DNA from 4 places in the Pantoea folii genome. Region 2 is predicted to be linked to each of the others. Evidence: predicted binding sites of a transcription regulator. Region 2 holds the regulator's gene; each other region holds the start of a gene.

Region 1 (4,494 bases), on a different contig from region 2:
AGAGGCGAAAGGCAGCAGCAGCAGTAGCACGGTTTGCGTCGCCGGATCGTCACCGCTCCAGCGGCTCAGCAGACGCAGCGAGCGGCCATATAGCCAGCATACCGCCACACCCGCGACCAGACCGCCGATCGCCACTTTGAGGAACTCCACGCTGGCGCCACCCCAGGTAAACACCATGGTGCCCATCGCCACCGCGACCGCAAACTTCAGTGATACCAGGCCGGATGCGTCGTTCATCAGGGCTTCGCCCTGCACAATCGACATGATCTTTTTCGGGATGCGCCCTTCCCCGACAATGCCGGAGAGCGCCACGGCATCGGTAGGTGACAGCACCGCAGCCAGCGCGAAGGCAGGGATCAGTGGAATACCCGGCACCAGCCAGTAAATCAGATAACCAATTCCGACCACGGTAATCAGCACCAGCACCAGTGCCAGGCCCATGATTTCGCGTCCGTGGTGCAGGAATTCGTTAATCGGCGTTTTCCAGCCATCGGCAAACAGCAATGGCGGAATGAACAGCACGAGGAACAGTTCGGGGTCAAAATCGACATGCAGGCCAAAGCTCGGCACGGCCAGCAATGCACCAGCGGCAATCTGCACCAACGGCAGGGGAATTTGGAACGGCAATATGCGCGCCGCCACGCCGGAGAGTGACACCACCAGCGTCATGATGAGAATAGTAAAGAAGATTTCCATGCTTTCCTTAGGCGAATCAATTTCATTAAAGCGATGTTGTTGCGCAGGAAAGTGTAAAACAAAACGCCGCACAAAGGGGCAACCCTGCGTGCGGCGTGAACCAGAAAGAGACTTATCTGGAAATAAGCGCGTTTAAAAGTCAGATGGCCCAGCCACCCGCGTAGAAGGCCACCAGTGCAACAGCAATCACCACGGTTCCCACGTTCAGCCTGCGCCATTCACCCGCAAAGAGGCGGCCAATCACCAACGAGCTGAAGCCGAGCATGATGCCGGTGACGATGTTGCAGGTCAGCACGATGAACACAGCAGTGACCAAACCTGACATCGCATCGACGAAATCATTGAAATCGATTTTCGCCACATTGCTTAGCATCAGCAGGCCAACGTACATCAATGCTGGTGCCGTCGCGTAGGCCGGTACCAGATAGGCCAGCGGGGACATAAACAGAATCAGCAAGAACAACAGACCGACAACGATCGCTGTCAGGCCAGTTTTACCGCCCGCTGCCGTTCCGGCGGCCGATTCGATATACACCGCCGCAGGCGAAGCACCGACTAAACCGGCAAACAGACTGCTGACGGAGTCGGTGGTCAACGCGCGGCCACCGTTAATGATCTGGCCGTCTTTATCCAGCAGATTCGCCTGGCCCGCCACTGCACGAATGGTGCCGGTGGCATCAAATACCGCGGTCATCACCAGCGCCAGCACACTTGGCAGCACCACCGGTTGCAGCGCCCCCATGATATCGAGACTAAACATCGCGGATTGGCCATTGGCATCCTTCAGGCTCGGCATGGCAAACAGCCCCTGATAGGTCACCGCAGGATCAAAGATCAAACCCACTACCGAAATCGCTACGATGGTCAGCAAAATTCCGCCTGGCACACGACGTTTTTCCAGACCAAAGATGGCTGCCAGCCCAATCAGCGCCATGATCACCGGGAACGAGGTGAAGTGGCCGAGAGCCACCGGCAAGCCCGGCGCCGGGTTCTTCACAACCAGGCCAATACCATCGGCCGCAATCAGCAGCAGGAACAGGCCAATACCGACTCCCGTGCCGTGCGCCACGCCCATCGGCAGGTTACGCAAAATCCAGGCGCGAATCCCGGTGACCGAAATCAACGTGAACAGCAAGCCCATCAGGAATACCGCGCCAAGGGCAACCGGGACGCTAATGTGCTGGCCCAGCACCAGGCTAAACGCGGTGAAGGCGGTCAGGGAAATCGCACAGCCGATCGCCATGGGCAGGTTGGCCCACAATCCCATGATGATCGAACCAAAGCTGGCGACCAGGCAGGTTGCCACAAACACAGCGGTCGGCGAGAAGCCGGCTTTACCCAGCATACCCGGTACGACAATGACGGAGTAAACCATGGCTAAAAAGGTGGTTAAACCCGCCAAAATTTCCTGACGCACGCTGCTGCCGCGTGCCGAGATGTTGAACCAGGCGTCCAGTTTTCCACTGGCCGGGCGTGAATCGCCAGACATAGTAAATCCTCTGCGTTTTTTAAGATGTAATGAGCCCCACGGCCCGCGTTTGCGCATCATCCTGGTGAAGGTTCTCAAAGAGAAAAGAGGCAAACGTTTACGTGGCCGCGTATTCCAGGTCGTAAAAGGAGGACACGGAAAAAGGCAAACGATTATCTGGCGTTTGCTATGGGGTTTTCAACTACTAATCGATTATCAGGCAGGATAAAGCGCAGACTGACGCGGGTTAACAATGTGGTTACACTGCTTTTGGCGAAACTTAAGGGGTCGGAACTGGCTGGAAAATCTTGGTTTTTTCAATTTATCGCCTGGTTTTCCTCACCAACTGCACCCGAAGTATGAGGTTGCTACAATTTGAAGCGATGTCCAACTTGGGGTCCAGCAAATATCCACCCTAAGAGCAAAGCGTCCGCGCCATGGATGCGTGGAATATCAAAGCATGTTCCATTCATCGCAAAATTTTCCTCACCCACCGCACCAGAGGTGTGAGGTTGCTGCAACTTGAAGCGATAACCAAGTCGAGGCCCAGCAAAGGCCCGCCCGAAGAGCAAAGCGTCCGCGCCATGGACGGCGCGGCCGATCTGCATGGATGCGTTATTCCTTTGCGATCGGGCGGGCCTTTGTTGGGCATGGCACCCAACCCACAGCGATAATCCACAACACCCAACTCACAGCGGCTAATCCACAGCACTCAATCAACAGCAACTAACCAACTTAGCTGAACGAGATAACCCCGCCCTGCTCAATCGCGCGTTGCCAGGCAGCACGTTGCTGCATTGCTTCCAGCCAGCGCGCGGTGGACGGCATCTCATTCAGCGATCCCCGCACTTGCAACGCCAGCAGCGGGAAACTCATCTGCACATCGGCGATGCTAAACCGTGACCCGGCGAAATAACGATGCTGGCTAAGATGCTGCTCAATCACGTCGCCGTGCAGTTTTAGCTGCTTGTTCAACCAGGCCTTCTGAATCCCTTTGCTCAACGCCACGCCTGCCGGACGTAAAATCCACGGCACCGGCTTCTTCCCGAGTTGCCCAAACACCAGCTTCATCACCAGCAATGGCATCAGCGACCCTTCTGCGTAATGCAGCCAGTAACGCGCCTGAATCTGTTCATCCTCGTCCGTGATGGCGAACAAATGCTCGCTGTCATATTTCTGCTGCAGATACGCCAGAATCGCCCCTGACTCGGCGATCACCCGATTGCCATCAGTAATAACCGGCGACTTCCCCAACGGGTGAATTTTCTTTAATGACTCTGGTGCCAGCAGCGTGTCTTCGCGCTGATAACGTTTAATTTGATACGGCACCGACAGCTCTTCCAGCAGCCACAACACGCGATGCGAACGGGAATTTTCCAGATGGTGAACGGTAATCATGCGGTTTTCCTTGCCGGTCAAAGTCTCCCGGCAAGTATAGCGGATTAACCTTTGTGCTCGTCTTGCTCAGGATCGAGTAACACCGCCCCCGAACCTTGCTGTGCCAGACGGTCACCGGGATTGCGCAGTGGACAATCACGCATCGATAAGCAGCCACAGCCAATACACCCGTCCAAATCGTTACGCAGGCGCGTCAGGGTTTCGATACGCTTATCCAGCTCTTCACGCCAGTGCTGCGTCAGCGCATCCCACTCCTGCGTCGACATACGCTTGTTGGCTGGTACATGCATCAAACTGTCGCTGACAGTGGCCAGCGGAATACCGATGCGCTGCGCAATCTTGATAATCGCCACACGGCGCAGCACATCGCGGCTGTAACGCCGTTGATTGCCGCCATTGCGCGAACTGAAAATTAAACCTTTGGTTTCATAAAAGTGCAGCGCGGAAACGGCCACGCCGCTACGTTTCGCCACTTCACCCGGCGTTAACACCGGTTTTGGGTAATTGCGTTCTTTTTTCATTTAGGGCCTTTACCTCAAGTTAACTTGAGGAATTATACTCGCACCCCATCAAAACTTCGAATTTCAAACCCGATAAACCTTTCAGAAGGATGAGGCTATGATGCAACAGGAAATCATTCATTCACTGACACATTGGATCGATGAAAATCTGGATAAGGCCCTGTCGATCGACGAAGTGGCAGCAAAATCTGGCTACTCAAAATGGCACCTGCAGCGTATGTTCCGTACCGTGACGAAACAAACGCTGGGTGGCTATATTCGTGAGCGCCGCCTGACTCTGGCCGCTGAAGCGTTACGCCAGACCCAGCGTCCAGTGTTCGATATCGCGATGCAATACGGTTACGATTCACAGCAAACTTTTTCGCGCGTGTTCCGCCGTCAGTTTTCCCAGACGCCGACCGCCTATCGTCA
Region 2 (4,494 bases):
GATGAGTACGCAAAGAAAAGGCCGACATGTGTCGGCCTTCGCAATTATTCCGCTTCTTTATACTTCTCAGCGGTTTCTTTCACCAGCGGCTGCAATTCGCCACGCTGGAACATCTCAACGATAATGTCGCAACCGCCGACCAGCTCGCCATCCACCCACAATTGCGGGAAAGTCGGCCAGTTGGCGTATTTTGGCAATTCTGCACGGACATCCGGGTTTTGCAGAATATCCACATACGCGAAGCGCTCACCACAGGCAGAAAGCGCCTGCACAGCCTGTGCTGAGAAACCGCAGCTTGGCAGTTTCGGGGAACCTTTCATGTATAACAGAATCGGGTTTTCTGCGATCTGGCGCTGAATTTTTTCAACAGTACTCATTATTGCCTTCCTTAATCCTTCACTTCGTGTTTGTTTATTGTAGCGACTTCAGCCCCGCACTGAAAACGGGATTTTGCGTTACCGACCAGCTGATCGCCATGTTTGTTAAGTGCTGAGGGTACAGATAACATTTTCCTATCATTAATAAGCATGAACAAATTAATAATTAGCAATAATTTCGCTGCGTTAAACAGCTGAAATCGCTCAATTTAGCGACATTATCTACCTGGTAACAGATTAATAGAAAAAGGCCTTACCTTTTGGAAAAAAAGTGGATTAGAATTGCTTCGGCGCTGATCGTTGATCAGATTTCTCTTACTCTGCCGCAGCCTGCTTTTTGCCAGACTGCTTAACCTGTAACCGGACTATGCGTTTACTGATTACGCTTTTCATACTGGCTTTTGCGCAACTGTTTTTTAACGTGGCTTCTGCTTCTCAGCATGCCCCGATTAATGCCAGTTTGCATAATGCTGAGAAAAAAAGTGCGCGTGAAGATGAGCGCCGCAAGCGACGCCCGGTTAAATCAACGGCTAAAAAGTCTCGCCTGACCACCGTGCAGAAGCTCAAGCTGAAAAAGCAGAGTAAAACCGAAACCGCCTTAAACAAATCCAGCCGCAAAAAATCCCTGCTGAAGTCGCCATTGAAAAAGTATGGCCATCAACGCCTCGCGAAAAAGTCCCCAGATGTGGACGATGAAGTTCAGGGACTCACTGGCATCAAGATGAGCAAATCCCACCGCCTGCGCTACCAAAAGGCACGCGAAACCGCGATGACGAAGTTGATGGGACAACTGGGCAAGCCTTACCAGTGGGGTGGCACCTCACCCCATACCGGTTTCGATTGCAGTGGTTTAGTCTGGTATGCCTATAAAGATCTCGTCAAATACAAATTCCCACGCACGGCGAATGAGATGTATCACCTGCACGATGCCGCGCCCATTAAGCGTGAGATGCTGGAGAAAGGGGATTTGGTATTCTTCCGCATCAATAATCGCGGGACTGCCGATCATGTGGGCGTTTACCTCGGCAACGGTAAATTTATTCAGTCACCCCGCACCGGTAAAGACATTCAGATTAGCGCATTGGGCGAAGACTACTGGCAGAAACACTATGTCGGTGCGCGCCGTATGATGACTCCAAAAACTATTCGCTAATTGTTGCGCAACATCCTGTGGCTCTCGCCACAAAAAAAGCCGGACGCTTAATCAGTGCCGGCTTTTTTTATTGATGCGCTTTGAATTAATGAAGAATGGCGGTGAAGCTAAACGCAATAATCATCAACAGTGCGCCAACCGTGGTCATTAGCGCCAGCTTTAAATCTGTACTCATCACTTCTCCTTAGTCACACATTTATTAGGGTTAAAACAATTTTCGCACAGCGGTGGGCAAAAATCTCGTCTTATCCGCGCTGGCTTGCTAGAATCGCCGCCTTTCGTTGCGCAACTGATTTTGCGCATGCTGTATTTACAGCCTGCTGAAGTGATTTTCCCTGCCTGATACGGCAGATTTGCCCCCCTTTTAGGGCATAAAACCCTTCGCAGACGCAAACGTTTAACAATATACTTATCAGTAAGTTGCGATAAGCCGGGGAGTACCTTTTTCATGGCAACAATTAAAGATGTAGCGAAACGCGCGGGTGTATCTACCACCACCGTTTCGCATGTCATCAACAAAACGCGTTTTGTTGCAGAGGAAACGCGTAACGCCGTATGGGAAGCGATTAAAGAGCTGCACTATTCGCCGAGCGCCGTTGCGCGTAGTCTGAAGGTGAATCACACCAAAACGCTGGGACTGTTAGCCACTTCCAGCGAAGCGCCCTACTTTGCCGAAATTATCGAAGCGGTTGAGAACCACTGTTTCGAACGCGGCTATACCTTGATTCTGGGCAACGCACATAACGATTTGCAAAAGCAGCGCGCTTACCTGTCGATGATGGCGCAAAAGCGTGTGGATGGTCTGTTAGTCATGTGCTCCGAGTATCCTGACGATTTGCTGCAGATGCTGGAAGACAACCGCAACATTCCGATGGTCGTGATGGACTGGGGCGCCTCTCGCGGCGACTTCACCGATACCGTACAGGATAACGCCTTCCAGGGGGGTTACCTGGCTGGACGCTACCTTATCGAGCGCGGTCACCGAGATATCGGTGCGATTCCGGGTCAAATGGAGCGCAACACCGGCGGCGGGCGCCATGCGGGCTTCCTGCAGGCGATGAGCGAAGGCGGTGTGACCGTGCGGCCTGAATGGGTTGTTCAGGGCGACTTCGAGCCAGAATCGGGTTATCAGGCGATGCAGCAGATCCTTAATCAGAAACAGCGTCCGACCGCCGTGTTCTGCGGGGGCGATATCATGGCGATGGGCGCGATCTGTGCCGCCGATGAGATGGGACTGCGCGTGCCGCAGGACATCTCCGTGATTGGCTATGATAACGTGCGCAACGCGCGCTACTTCACCCCTGCGCTCACTACAGTTCACCAGCCGAAAGCGGAGTTGGGCAAAAAAGCGCTGGAAATGCTGCTGGATCGCATCACCAGCAAACGCGAAGAGCCGCAAACCATTGAGGTCCAGCCTACACTGATTGAGCGTCGCTCCGTGGCGGACGGTCCATTCCGTGATTACCGCCGTTAAAGCTGATTTTCGCTGAGCCACTCGTGGTTCAGCGTTTCAGCATCGCCAAGATAGGCGAGTAACCACTCCAGCGCGGGTGACGCACGCTGTTCTGACCAACTGACGCAGCAGGGACTTTCCGGAAACGGCTGCGGCAGTGATAGCTCCACCAGCGCGCCACTGTCGAGTAAAGGTCGCGCGAGGTGGCCCGGCACCATGCCCACGCACAATCCCGCCTGCAAACAATCCATCCCTGTTTCCCACTCTGGCACCACTAAACGCCGCTGATTATCCAATGTCCAGGTCATGCGTCGTGGTAATGCGCGAGAGGTATCTTCCAGTACCAGCGATGGCCAGGCACGCAGCGCTTCTTCGTTGAGATCGGCACTCGCGGCCAGAGGATGATCAGGACTGACCACACAACACCAGTTGAGAGCACCCATATCCTGAAAGGCAAAACGTCCACCCACCGGGATTGCCTGGGTGGCACCAATCGCCACATCGACCCGCCCGTCTGCTAAGGCATCCCATACACCGTTAAATACCTCGTAACTGATGATCAATTCCATATCCGGGAAATGACGGTAAAAATCCTTTACCAGTTGTCGGGTACGCTGGGGTTTTACAATGCAATCCACGGCAATACTGAGCTGTCCGCGCCAGCCATTCGCCAGTTGCTGGCATTGCCTGCGGGTTGCCAGCATTTTTTTGATAACAGATCGCCCTTCCCGCACAAAATGCTCGCCTGCAGGGGTTAACACCACCTCACGGTGCTGACGCTCAAACAACGGCACGGCCAGCCAGGTTTCCAGCTGGCGCACCGTATAGCTAACGGCAGAGGGCACGCGATGTAATTCCTGCGCCGCTGCGCTGAAACTGCCATTGCGCGCGACGGCGTCCACTACTTCCAGCGCATACTCAGACCACATACTTTTGCCTTCAAAAATTTTAACAGCACTGCGCAAATATTAGCGTTTCACAAAGAATGACGCACTCTTTTACACTCCCCGACGTTCAATCTGCCAATGAGAATTACTATGTTGTCGTCAAAAGGATTTATGCCCTATCTTGCCGTGCTCAGCATGCTCGGCTTCCTCGCTACGGATATGTATCTGCCTGCTTTTGGCGATATGCAGCGTGACTTCGCCACCGCGCCGGGCACCATCAGCGCCAGCCTCAGTCTATTTCTCGGTGGTTTTGCCTGCGCCCAGGTATTCTGGGGACCGTTATCAGATCGCTTTGGACGTAAACCCATTTTATTGGCAGGTTTGACGATTTTTGCCCTGGGTTGCCTGGGGATGTTATGGGTGACGGACGTCAATATGATGCTGGCACTGCGCTTTGTGCAGGCGGTTGGCGTGTGCGCCGCCGCGGTCAGCTGGCAGGCACTGGTGGTCGATCGCTACCCCAAAGCCCAGGCCAATAAAGTTTTTGCTACCATAATGCCGCTGGTTGCCCTTTCTCCTGCGCTGGCACCTTTGTTAGGTGCATGGCTGATGGGCCATTTCCAC
Region 3 (4,494 bases), on a different contig from region 2:
TCCGCTGGCGCTATTACCGATGTCTGGCAATCGCATGTCGCTGGTGTGGTGCCATCCCGTCGAGGCAGAAGCGACAGTTAAACAGTGGGATGATGCGACCTTCCTGCACGAGCTTCAAAAAGCGTTTGGCTGGCGCTTAGGGCGTTTTACCCATGCCGGCCAGCGCGAAGTGTACCCGCTGGCGCTGCAAACCGCTGAACGTCAGGTGGCGCATCGCCTGGCGTTGGTGGGCAACGCGGCGCAAACGCTGCATCCTATTGCGGGCCAGGGTTTTAACCTGGGCCTGCGCGATGTGATGTCGCTGGCGGAAACGCTGGCAGGCGCGCATCGTCAGCAGCAGGATGTTGGCGGCTATGGCGTTTTGCAGCACTTCGCTGCACGCCGTCAACCGGATCGCGCCGCGACAATCGGCGTGACCGATGGCCTGGTGCGACTGTTTGCCAATCGTTATGCGCCCTTAGTGGCGGGAAGAAATCTTGGGCTGGTGGCAATGGACCATCTGCCATGGCTGCGAAACCCACTTGCCGCGCGCACGCTCGGCTGGGTGAAGCGTTGAGCATGAATTAAGGGGCAGCAATGCAAACATTTGATGTGGCTATTGCCGGTGGCGGTATGGTAGGTCTGGCCGTCGCCTGCGGATTACAGGGCAGCGGCCTGCGCGTTGCCGTGCTGGAGAAAGCACCTGAGCCACAATTTGATCCGGCGAGCGCCGCGTCAATTCGCGTCTCGGCGATCAACGCTGCCAGCGAACGCCTGCTGCAAAAACTGGACGTCTGGTCCAGCATCCTGGCATTGCGCGCCAGCGCCTATCACGGCATGGAAGTGTGGGATCAAGACAGCTTTGGTTCCATCAGCTTTGATGATGAGCAGCAAGGCTTATCCCATCTCGGCCATATTATTGAAAACGAGGTGATTCACAGCGCACTGTGGCAGCGCGCCAGTCAGTGCAGCGATATCACCTTATTTGCCCCTGCGCAGTTGCAGCAGGTGGCCTTTGGCGACAACGAAGCGTTCATCACTTTGCAGGACGGCAGCATGATGAGTGCGCGCCTGCTGATTGCCGCGGATGGGGCAAACTCGTGGCTGCGCGACAAAGCCGATATCCCGATTACCTTCTGGGATTACGATCATCACGCGCTGGTCGCCAATATCCGCACCGATATGCCGCACGATGCGATTGCGCGTCAGGTGTTCCATGGCGACGGCATTCTGGCGTTCCTGCCTATGCAGGACCCGCACCTGTGTTCCATCGTTTGGTCGCTGTCGCCACAAGAAGCGGCCCGCGTGCAGTCGATGCCAGAAGCGTTGTTCAACCAGCATCTGTCAGTAGCCTTCGATATGCGTTTAGGCTTATGCCACGTAGAAAGCGAGCGCAAAACCTTCCCACTAATGGCGCGCTATGCCCGTAACTTTGCCGCGCACCGCCTGGCACTGGTGGGCGATGCCGCGCACACCATTCATCCGCTGGCCGGACAGGGCGTTAACCTTGGCTTCATGGATGCCGCGGAACTGATCGGTGAAATTCGTCGTCTGCATCAGGAAGGGAAAGATATCGGGCAGCACCTTTATCTGCGACGTTATGAGCGCAGCCGCAAGCACAGTGCGGCAATGATGCTGGCGGGCATGCAGGGATTCCGTGAGCTGTTTGCCGGCACCCATCCGGCGAAAAAGCTACTGCGTGATGTGGGATTGAAACTGGCTGACACATTGCCGGGCGTCAAACCGATGATGCTGAAGCAGGCCATGGGGCTAAATGATATGCCCAGCTGGATTCGTTAAATTCTCTTTAAATGGCGCCGATTCAGGCGCCATTTTTTTGCATGAATCACTGTCTCGTCATACCAAAAGCCGCTCCTAAAGTGACAGTTACGTCTGCACTGGGACGTTGCAGGCTGTGTTTGGACAAGCGCATTTTAATTAGCTTTTTCACCCTATGCACTGCTCTGGTGCGCCTCTGCACTCAAATTGCGCCTCGTTTGATTTATTCTAATTTTACTCGCCAATTCGCATTACTTTAACTAATGAAGGTGTCGCGGGTTCGCCGGACCTATTTCCCGTACTGAGGCGTGTGTTCCATTATCAGGCTGTGTTTATCGTTATTAATTGTATTTTATGCGTGTTTAATCACAAAAATGCAGTGAATTGTGCTGTGGTGGGTTTGGTGCGTGCTGAAGGGTGGTACTGTTTCGCCCTCGTTTACCTTATGGTTAATCGCCGCGTTCGGTGGTAACTTCAGCACAAAGAGAACGTTTGCGTCAGCCTGTATAGGCGGCGCAGGCGCGTCACACTCACTTGTTTTCACAGGATGGTTATGACTCAGCAAACGCCTCTATTCGAACAGCATCAGGCATGCGGTGCGCGCATGGTGGACTTCCATGGCTGGATGATGCCACTGCATTACGGCTCGCAAATGGATGAGCATCATGTGGTGCGCAACGATGCCGGTATGTTTGATGTTTCCCACATGACCATCGTCGATCTGCACGGTGTCCGCACCCGTGAATTCCTGCGTTATCTGCTGGCCAACGATGTCGCCAAACTGACGCAACCCGGCAAAGCCCTCTACACCGGCATGCTGAATGCTTCGGCTGGCGTCATTGATGATTTGATTGTTTACTTTATGACCGAAGACTTTTTCCGTTTAGTGGTGAACTCCGCGACGCGTGAGAAGGATTTGGCGTGGATCAAACAGCACGCTCAGCCGTTTGGTGTCGAACTCACCGAGCGTGACGACCTGGCGCTGATTGCCGTACAAGGCCCGCAGGCGCAGCAGAAAGCACAGACGTTGTTTACTGCGGCGCAGCGTGAAGCTGTAGCGGGCATGAAACCGTTCTTCGGTGTGCAAAGCGAAACCCTGTTCATCGCCACCACCGGTTATACCGGTGAAGCCGGTTATGAAATTGCGATGCCGAACAGTGAAGCGGCCGATTTCTGGCAGAAACTGCTGGCAGCAGGCGTCAAGCCGGCTGGCCTGGGTGCGCGTGACACGCTGCGTCTGGAAGCGGGGATGAATCTCTACGGTCAGGAAATGGATGAAGGCGTTTCACCGCTGGCGGCCAATATGGGTTGGACTGTGAGCTGGGAACCGACCGATCGCGATTTCATCGGCCGCGAGGCGCTAGAAGCGCAACGTGAACATGGCACTGAAAAGCTGGTGGGTTTGATCATGACCGAAAAAGGGGTGCTACGAAACGGCTTGCCGGTGCGTTTCACCGATGAACAAGGTCAGCCACAGCAGGGTATTATTACCAGTGGTTCCTTCTCCCCGACGCTGGGTTATAGCATCGCGCTGGCACGTGTGCCAGCGGGCATTGGTGAGCAAGCGATTGTAGAGATCCGCAATCGTGAAATGCCGGTGAAAGTCACCAAACCGATTTTTGTTCGCGCCGGCAAGCCGGTCGCTCAGTAATTTTTCAGGAGAAATGGCGATGAGCAATGTGCCTAATGAATTGAAATACCGCGATAGTCACGAGTGGGTGCGTAAAGAAGCCGATGGCACCTTCACCGTGGGTATCACCGAACACGCGCAGGAACTGCTGGGCGATATGGTGTTTGTGGATCTGCCTGATGTGGGCGCCACTTTCGCTGCCGGTGATGACTGTGCCGTCGCGGAGTCGGTGAAAGCCGCCTCAGACATCTATGCCCCACTGAGCGGTGAAATCGTTGCCGTGAACGAAGAGCTGGCCGACGCACCGGAGCTGGTCAACAGCGAACCGTACGCCGCAGGCTGGTTATTCCGTATTAAAGCCAGCGACGTTTCAGAACTTGATTCGATGCTCGACGCCGATGCCTATAAAGGCGCTATCGACGAGTAACCGGTAGTCATCGGAGGTGCTGCATTGCAGCGCCTTCTTTTTTATCTGCCTGATTTAATGCCATTTTTGTAACCCAGCCCGATTCAGGATTTACTGCAAATGACCCAGACTCTCAGCCAGCTTGAACACAACGGTGCCTTCATTGAGCGCCATATCGGTCCTACACCCGCGCAGCAGGCCACCATGCTGGAAGCGATTGGTGCCAGCTCTCTGGAATCACTGATCAGCGCCATCGTGCCTGCCGACATCCAATTGCCAGGCCCGCCTGCGGTCGGTGATGCCGCGACCGAACAGCAAGCGCTGGCAGAGCTGAAAGCCATTGCCAGTCAGAACCAAATCTACAAATCCTGGATCGGCATGGGCTACAGTGCCGTGATCACCCCACCGGTTATCCTGCGAAACATGCTGGAAAACCCGGGTTGGTACACGGCGTACACCCCGTATCAGCCAGAAGTATCGCAGGGCCGCCTTGAAGCGCTGCTGAACTTCCAGACCCTGACGCTGGACTTAACCGGTCTGGATATCGCCTCTGCTTCACTACTCGATGAAGCCACTGCCGCCGCCGAAGCGATGGCGATGGCGAAGCGCGTCAGCAAACTGAAAAATGCCGGTAAATTCTTTATCGCCGAAGACATCCATCCGCAAACCCTGGATGTGGTGCGCACGCGTGCAGAAACCT
Region 4 (4,494 bases), on a different contig from region 2:
TGAATCGCTTTCGCATCGTCATTACGCAGTGACTGCAAATACTCGAGGTACTGCTGGTCGACATCTTTGGTGACGTAAACGCCGTTGAATACCGAGCACTCAAACTGTGCGATATCCGGGTTCTCTTCACGTACTGCTTCGATCAGATCATCGAGGTCCTGGAAGATCAGCGCGTCGGCTTTGATCAGCTGACGAATCTCTTCCACTTCACGACCATGCGCGATCAGTTCGGTAGCGCTTGGCATATCGATACCGTAGACGTTCGGGAAACGAATTTCCGGCGCGGCAGACGCCAGGTAAACACGTTTTGCACCGGCTTCGCGCGCCATTTCAATGATCTGCTCAGACGTGGTGCCACGCACGATGGAGTCGTCAACCAGCAGCACGTTCTTACCGCGGAACTCAGCACGGTTGGCGTTCAGTTTGCGGCGAATCGCGCTACGACGCATATGCTGGCCTGGCATGATAAAGGTGCGGCCCACATAGCGGTTTTTCACGAAGCCCTGACGATATGGCTTGTCGAGAATACGGGCGATTTCCAGCGCGGCATCAGTGGAGGTTTCCGGGATAGGAATCACCACATCGATATCCAGGTCTTCCCATTCGCGGGCAATTTTCTGACCGAGTTTGGTGCCCATACGCACACGTGCGCTGTAGACCGACACCTTATCAAGGAAGGAGTCTGGACGCGCAAAGTAGACGTATTCGAACAGGCAAGGGTTGGTTTTGGGATTCTCAGCACACTGGCGCGTGGAGAGTTGTCCCTGCTCGGTGATGTACACCGCTTCACCAGGCGCCACATCGCGGATGAACTCGAAGCCTAAAGTATCCAGTGCCACGCTTTCTGACGCCACCATATATTCGGTGCGACCATCAGCAATCACGCGTTTACCCAGCACTAATGGGCGAATCCCGTTTGGATCGCGGAACGCAACTAAACCATGGCCAATAATCATCGAAACCACTGCGTAAGCGCCGCGCACCTGTTGGTGCACTGCCGCTACCGCAGCAAAAATGTTGTCAGCTTCCAGCGGGTCATGCTGGAAACGGTCGAGCTCCTGCGCAAAGATGTTCAGCAGGATTTCAGAATCAGAGGTGGTGTTAACGTGACGGCGACCCACTTCGAACAGATGCTTACGCAGTTCGTGCGCGTTGGTCAGGTTGCCGTTGTGCGCCAGCGTGATGCCATACGGGGAGTTTACGTAGAAAGGCTGCGCTTCAGAAGCGCTGGAACTGCCCGCGGTTGGATAGCGAACATGGCCAATCCCGATATTACCCTGCAAACGCTGCATGTGGCGTGCTTCGAAGACATCGCTCACCAGGCCATTCGCTTTACGCAGACGGAAGCAGTTAAGCGCATCGATGGTACAAATGCCGGCGGCATCTTGCCCGCGGTGCTGTAGCACCGTTAACGCGTCATAGATCGACTGGTTTACTGGCATAAAACCGGTGATACCAACAATACCGCACATGTTGTCATTTCCTCATTGGCCGCACTCCCGGTGGCGTTACCGGGGTATAAAACTGGACGTGCTTTTCAGGTAATCGAAAAACCACCTGATGATGTAACTGAACTGGGGAATGAGTTGCGACTGTTGCCAGTCCGGGCTTTTGGAAAAGCCGGTGAATGTATCGAGGAAGAAGAGCATAGCGGAAACAATCAGCACGCCACGCAACGCCCCGAAACAGACCCCCAACACCCTGTCGGTTCCCGACAAGCCGGTTTTTTCCACCAGCGAGCCGATCACATAGTTCACGATGGCACCCACAATCAGAGTGGCAACGAATAACACCGCTATCGCGATGCCGTTGCGAACCAGTTCGTCGTCAAAACCTGTAAACCAGACTGCAAGGTAGGTGTAGTAATGACTGGCGACAAAAAACGCGCATCCCCAGGTAACGAGAGATAAGGCTTCCCGGACAAACCCACGAATCAGGCTGACCAGAGCCGAAAAACCAACTACCGCAATAATGACGTAATCAATCCAGATCATGAACGCTTCCAACCCAGTGCTTATGCACCCCTGCATCCAGTTCGGGGCGCATTCTAACAGAAAAAGAAAACGTTTGCGTAGGGTTTTCAGGTTCTGTATCCATAAAAAGGGCGATGAAAAAAACTTTCCTCGCCCTGAGTAAAATCAGCAATTTAACTAACTGATATAAAACAACTTTTCCACAACATTTTCGCTTAACCGCTTGTGCTATACCGCGCCTTTTACTGCTATCGGCGCGGCTTATCACAGCATTAACGCGTGCCGTACGGTTTCACCACGCCACCGAGCCCGGAGATGCTTTGTAACTCACTCAGCGAACTCTGCAGCTTCGCTTTTGAGGCATCCGGCCCCACATAAATGCGCGTGATTTGTCCCTGCACCGGCGTGGATGGCACGGTAAAGGCACGATATCCTGACAGACGCAGTTGCGCCACAATCTCACTGACCTTGGCCGCGTTCTTTAGCGCACCCAGCTGAACCACAAACGCCTGCCCCGCAGGAGCCGCTTCCGGTTCACTCTGTTTCGGTGTTTCGACCGCTTTTGGCTGCTCAACCGGTTTCGGTTGTTCTACCACTTTGGGCTTCGATTGTTCGACCGGTTTTGGCTTCGGCTGTTCAACCGGCTTAGGTTTGGGCTGCTCGACCACTTTTGGCTTCGGCTGCTCAACCGGCTTCGTCTGCTGATGCACCGGCGGCGGTGTCACCAGCGTAGGCTCGCTGTTCTGCACCGGTTGCGCATTGCCATTGCTGGCCGAGCTGCTGGCTTTACCGTTATCCGGGGTTTGCGCCGTGCTCGCCCCTTCCGGCGGCTGCGCCGGGAGCGGTTGCGTCACCGGCGGCACCATTTCGCTATCCTGCTGATCGTCCGGCTTTGGCACCAGCGGAATCGCCGCGAACTCTTCTTTGTAATGCTTTTTCTTGCCGTCGAGCAGCCCCGGCAGCACGATGACGCCAATCGCCACCAAAATGACTGTACCGACTAAGCGATTTTGAAACTTACTTGCCACTGCCATTCTCCGCTGACATCGATTCCATAACCTGTGCAACGGTGTGGAAAGAACCACACACCAGAATCACATCCTCAGGCGCAGCTTGCTGACGCGCGGCCTGCCATGCTGCATCGACGTTATCATACGCATTGCCACCTTCAAGGTGGGCGATCAGCTCATCGGCGGTGGCGCCACGCGGACCGTCAAGCGGTGCACAGAACCAGCGATCCACCTGCGGTGCCAGCGCGGCCAGCGTCCCCGCGATGTCCTTGTCATGCAACATGCCGACCACTGCATGCACTTTACCGCTTTTCGGCAACTCCACCAGACGTGAGCACAGATAATGCGCCGCATGCGGATTATGTGCCACATCGAGAATCACGCGCGGGCTTTCACTCACCGTCTGGAAGCGCCCGGGCAGAATCGCCAGAGGCAGGTGTTCGCGGATCACCGCTTCGCTGACGTTGAGTCCTGATGCGCGCAGCGCAGTGAGGGCGGTCGCCGCATTTGGCAACGGCACCTGCGGCAACGGCAGGTCGCACAGTTCACCGTGTGCATCCTGCAACGTCCAGCTGTTTTCCTGCTTCTGCCACTGCCAGTCACGGTTGATTTGCAGCAGCTGAGCGCCCTTCTCCGCCGCTACCTCAGCGATGGTGTGCGGCATATCGGCTTCACCGACGACTGCAGGTTTGCCACCACGGAACACGCCGGCTTTTTCCCGACCAATGCTTTCGCGATCCGGCCCCAGCCAATCGGTGTGATCGAGCGCGATGCTGGTGATCACCGCCACATCCGCATCCACGATGTTGGTGGCATCAAGACGTCCGCCAAGACCCACTTCGAGGATCACCACATCAAGATTGGCCTCACGGAACAGATTCAGTGCAGAGAGGGTGCCGAATTCAAAGTAGGTGAGTGAAATGTCACCGCGTCCAGCTTCAATACTGGCGAAACTGGCGCTGTGCAGCGCTTCATCCAGCTCGGAGCCCTGCACGCGCACGCGTTCGGTGTAGCGCACCAGATGCGGCGAGCTATACACGCCCACGCGATAGCCTGCGGCCATCAACAGCGTTTCCAGCGTGCGGCAGGTGGTGCCTTTGCCATTGGTACCGGCAACGGTGAAGATAAACGGAGCGGGTTTTAGCAGATCAAGGCGTGCGGCGACGCCTTGAATACGATCCAGACCCAATTCGATGGCCTGAGAATGCAGGTGTTCAAGATAATGAAGCCACGTGGCCAAAGGCGACGTGGCTTGAGGAAGCTGCAGAGTGTCCATGTGTCCCGTTTACTCATCTTACACATCGTCATTCAAGCCGCAGCGGCGTGGGCTGCACTCAATCACCCCCGATCCCTTAGTGGGTAAGCTGCCGGGGATTCATTCGTTTGCCGCCTTGCTGCAACTCGAATGACTGGGTGTTTACGGTTCATTGGTGAAAAGCGTTTAACCACCGCTTTTCGTTGCCTGTCAGGCCTCGTTGCTCTCTGGCACAGCCGTAGAAGGCTGATCACCA

Evidence for each region. Region 2 encodes PurR, which represses purine synthesis genes. Its sites were predicted from a motif close to CANGCAAACGTTTGCNTG; they were not measured.
Region 1: AC1MDE_RS11555 (NCS2 family permease) is a predicted target of PurR. The motif match lies at 2,272-2,289, and genes of this name have one in related genera.
Region 3: gcvT (glycine cleavage system aminomethyltransferase GcvT) is a predicted target of PurR. The motif match lies at 2,240-2,257, and genes of this name have one in related genera.
Region 4: cvpA (colicin V production protein) is a predicted target of PurR. The motif match lies at 2,057-2,074, and genes of this name have one in related genera.

What each region holds. Positions count from the first base shown of each region.
Region 1 covers NZ_JBWXON010000008.1:117,651-122,144, forward strand. Annotated here, with positions in the region: gene AC1MDE_RS11550 (Na+/H+ antiporter) at 1-696, opposite strand, end outside; gene AC1MDE_RS11555 (NCS2 family permease) at 836-2,185, opposite strand; gene AC1MDE_RS11560 (glutathione S-transferase family protein) at 2,900-3,562, opposite strand; gene soxR (redox-sensitive transcriptional activator SoxR) at 3,607-4,083, opposite strand; gene soxS (superoxide response transcriptional regulator SoxS) at 4,181-4,494, shown strand, end outside.
Region 2 covers NZ_JBWXON010000031.1:4,689-9,182, reverse strand. Annotated here, with positions in the region: gene AC1MDE_RS24945 (Grx4 family monothiol glutaredoxin) at 45-380, opposite strand; gene AC1MDE_RS24940 (C40 family peptidase) at 745-1,530, shown strand; gene cydH (cytochrome bd-I oxidase subunit CydH) at 1,616-1,705, opposite strand; gene purR (HTH-type transcriptional repressor PurR) at 1,979-3,004, shown strand; gene punR (DNA-binding transcriptional activator PunR) at 3,001-3,912, opposite strand; gene punC (purine nucleoside transporter PunC) at 4,021-4,494, shown strand, end outside.
Region 3 covers NZ_JBWXON010000003.1:73,732-78,225, reverse strand. Annotated here, with positions in the region: gene ubiH (2-octaprenyl-6-methoxyphenyl hydroxylase) at 1-556, shown strand, start outside; gene ubiI (FAD-dependent 2-octaprenylphenol hydroxylase) at 577-1,779, shown strand; gene gcvT (glycine cleavage system aminomethyltransferase GcvT) at 2,312-3,409, shown strand; gene gcvH (glycine cleavage system protein GcvH) at 3,429-3,815, shown strand; gene gcvP (aminomethyl-transferring glycine dehydrogenase) at 3,915-4,494, shown strand, end outside.
Region 4 covers NZ_JBWXON010000016.1:19,500-23,993, forward strand. Annotated here, with positions in the region: gene purF (amidophosphoribosyltransferase) at 1-1,472, opposite strand, end outside; gene cvpA (colicin V production protein) at 1,509-1,994, opposite strand; gene dedD (cell division protein DedD) at 2,246-3,001, opposite strand; gene folC (bifunctional tetrahydrofolate synthase/dihydrofolate synthase) at 2,991-4,259, opposite strand; gene accD (acetyl-CoA carboxylase, carboxyltransferase subunit beta) at 4,449-4,494, opposite strand, start outside.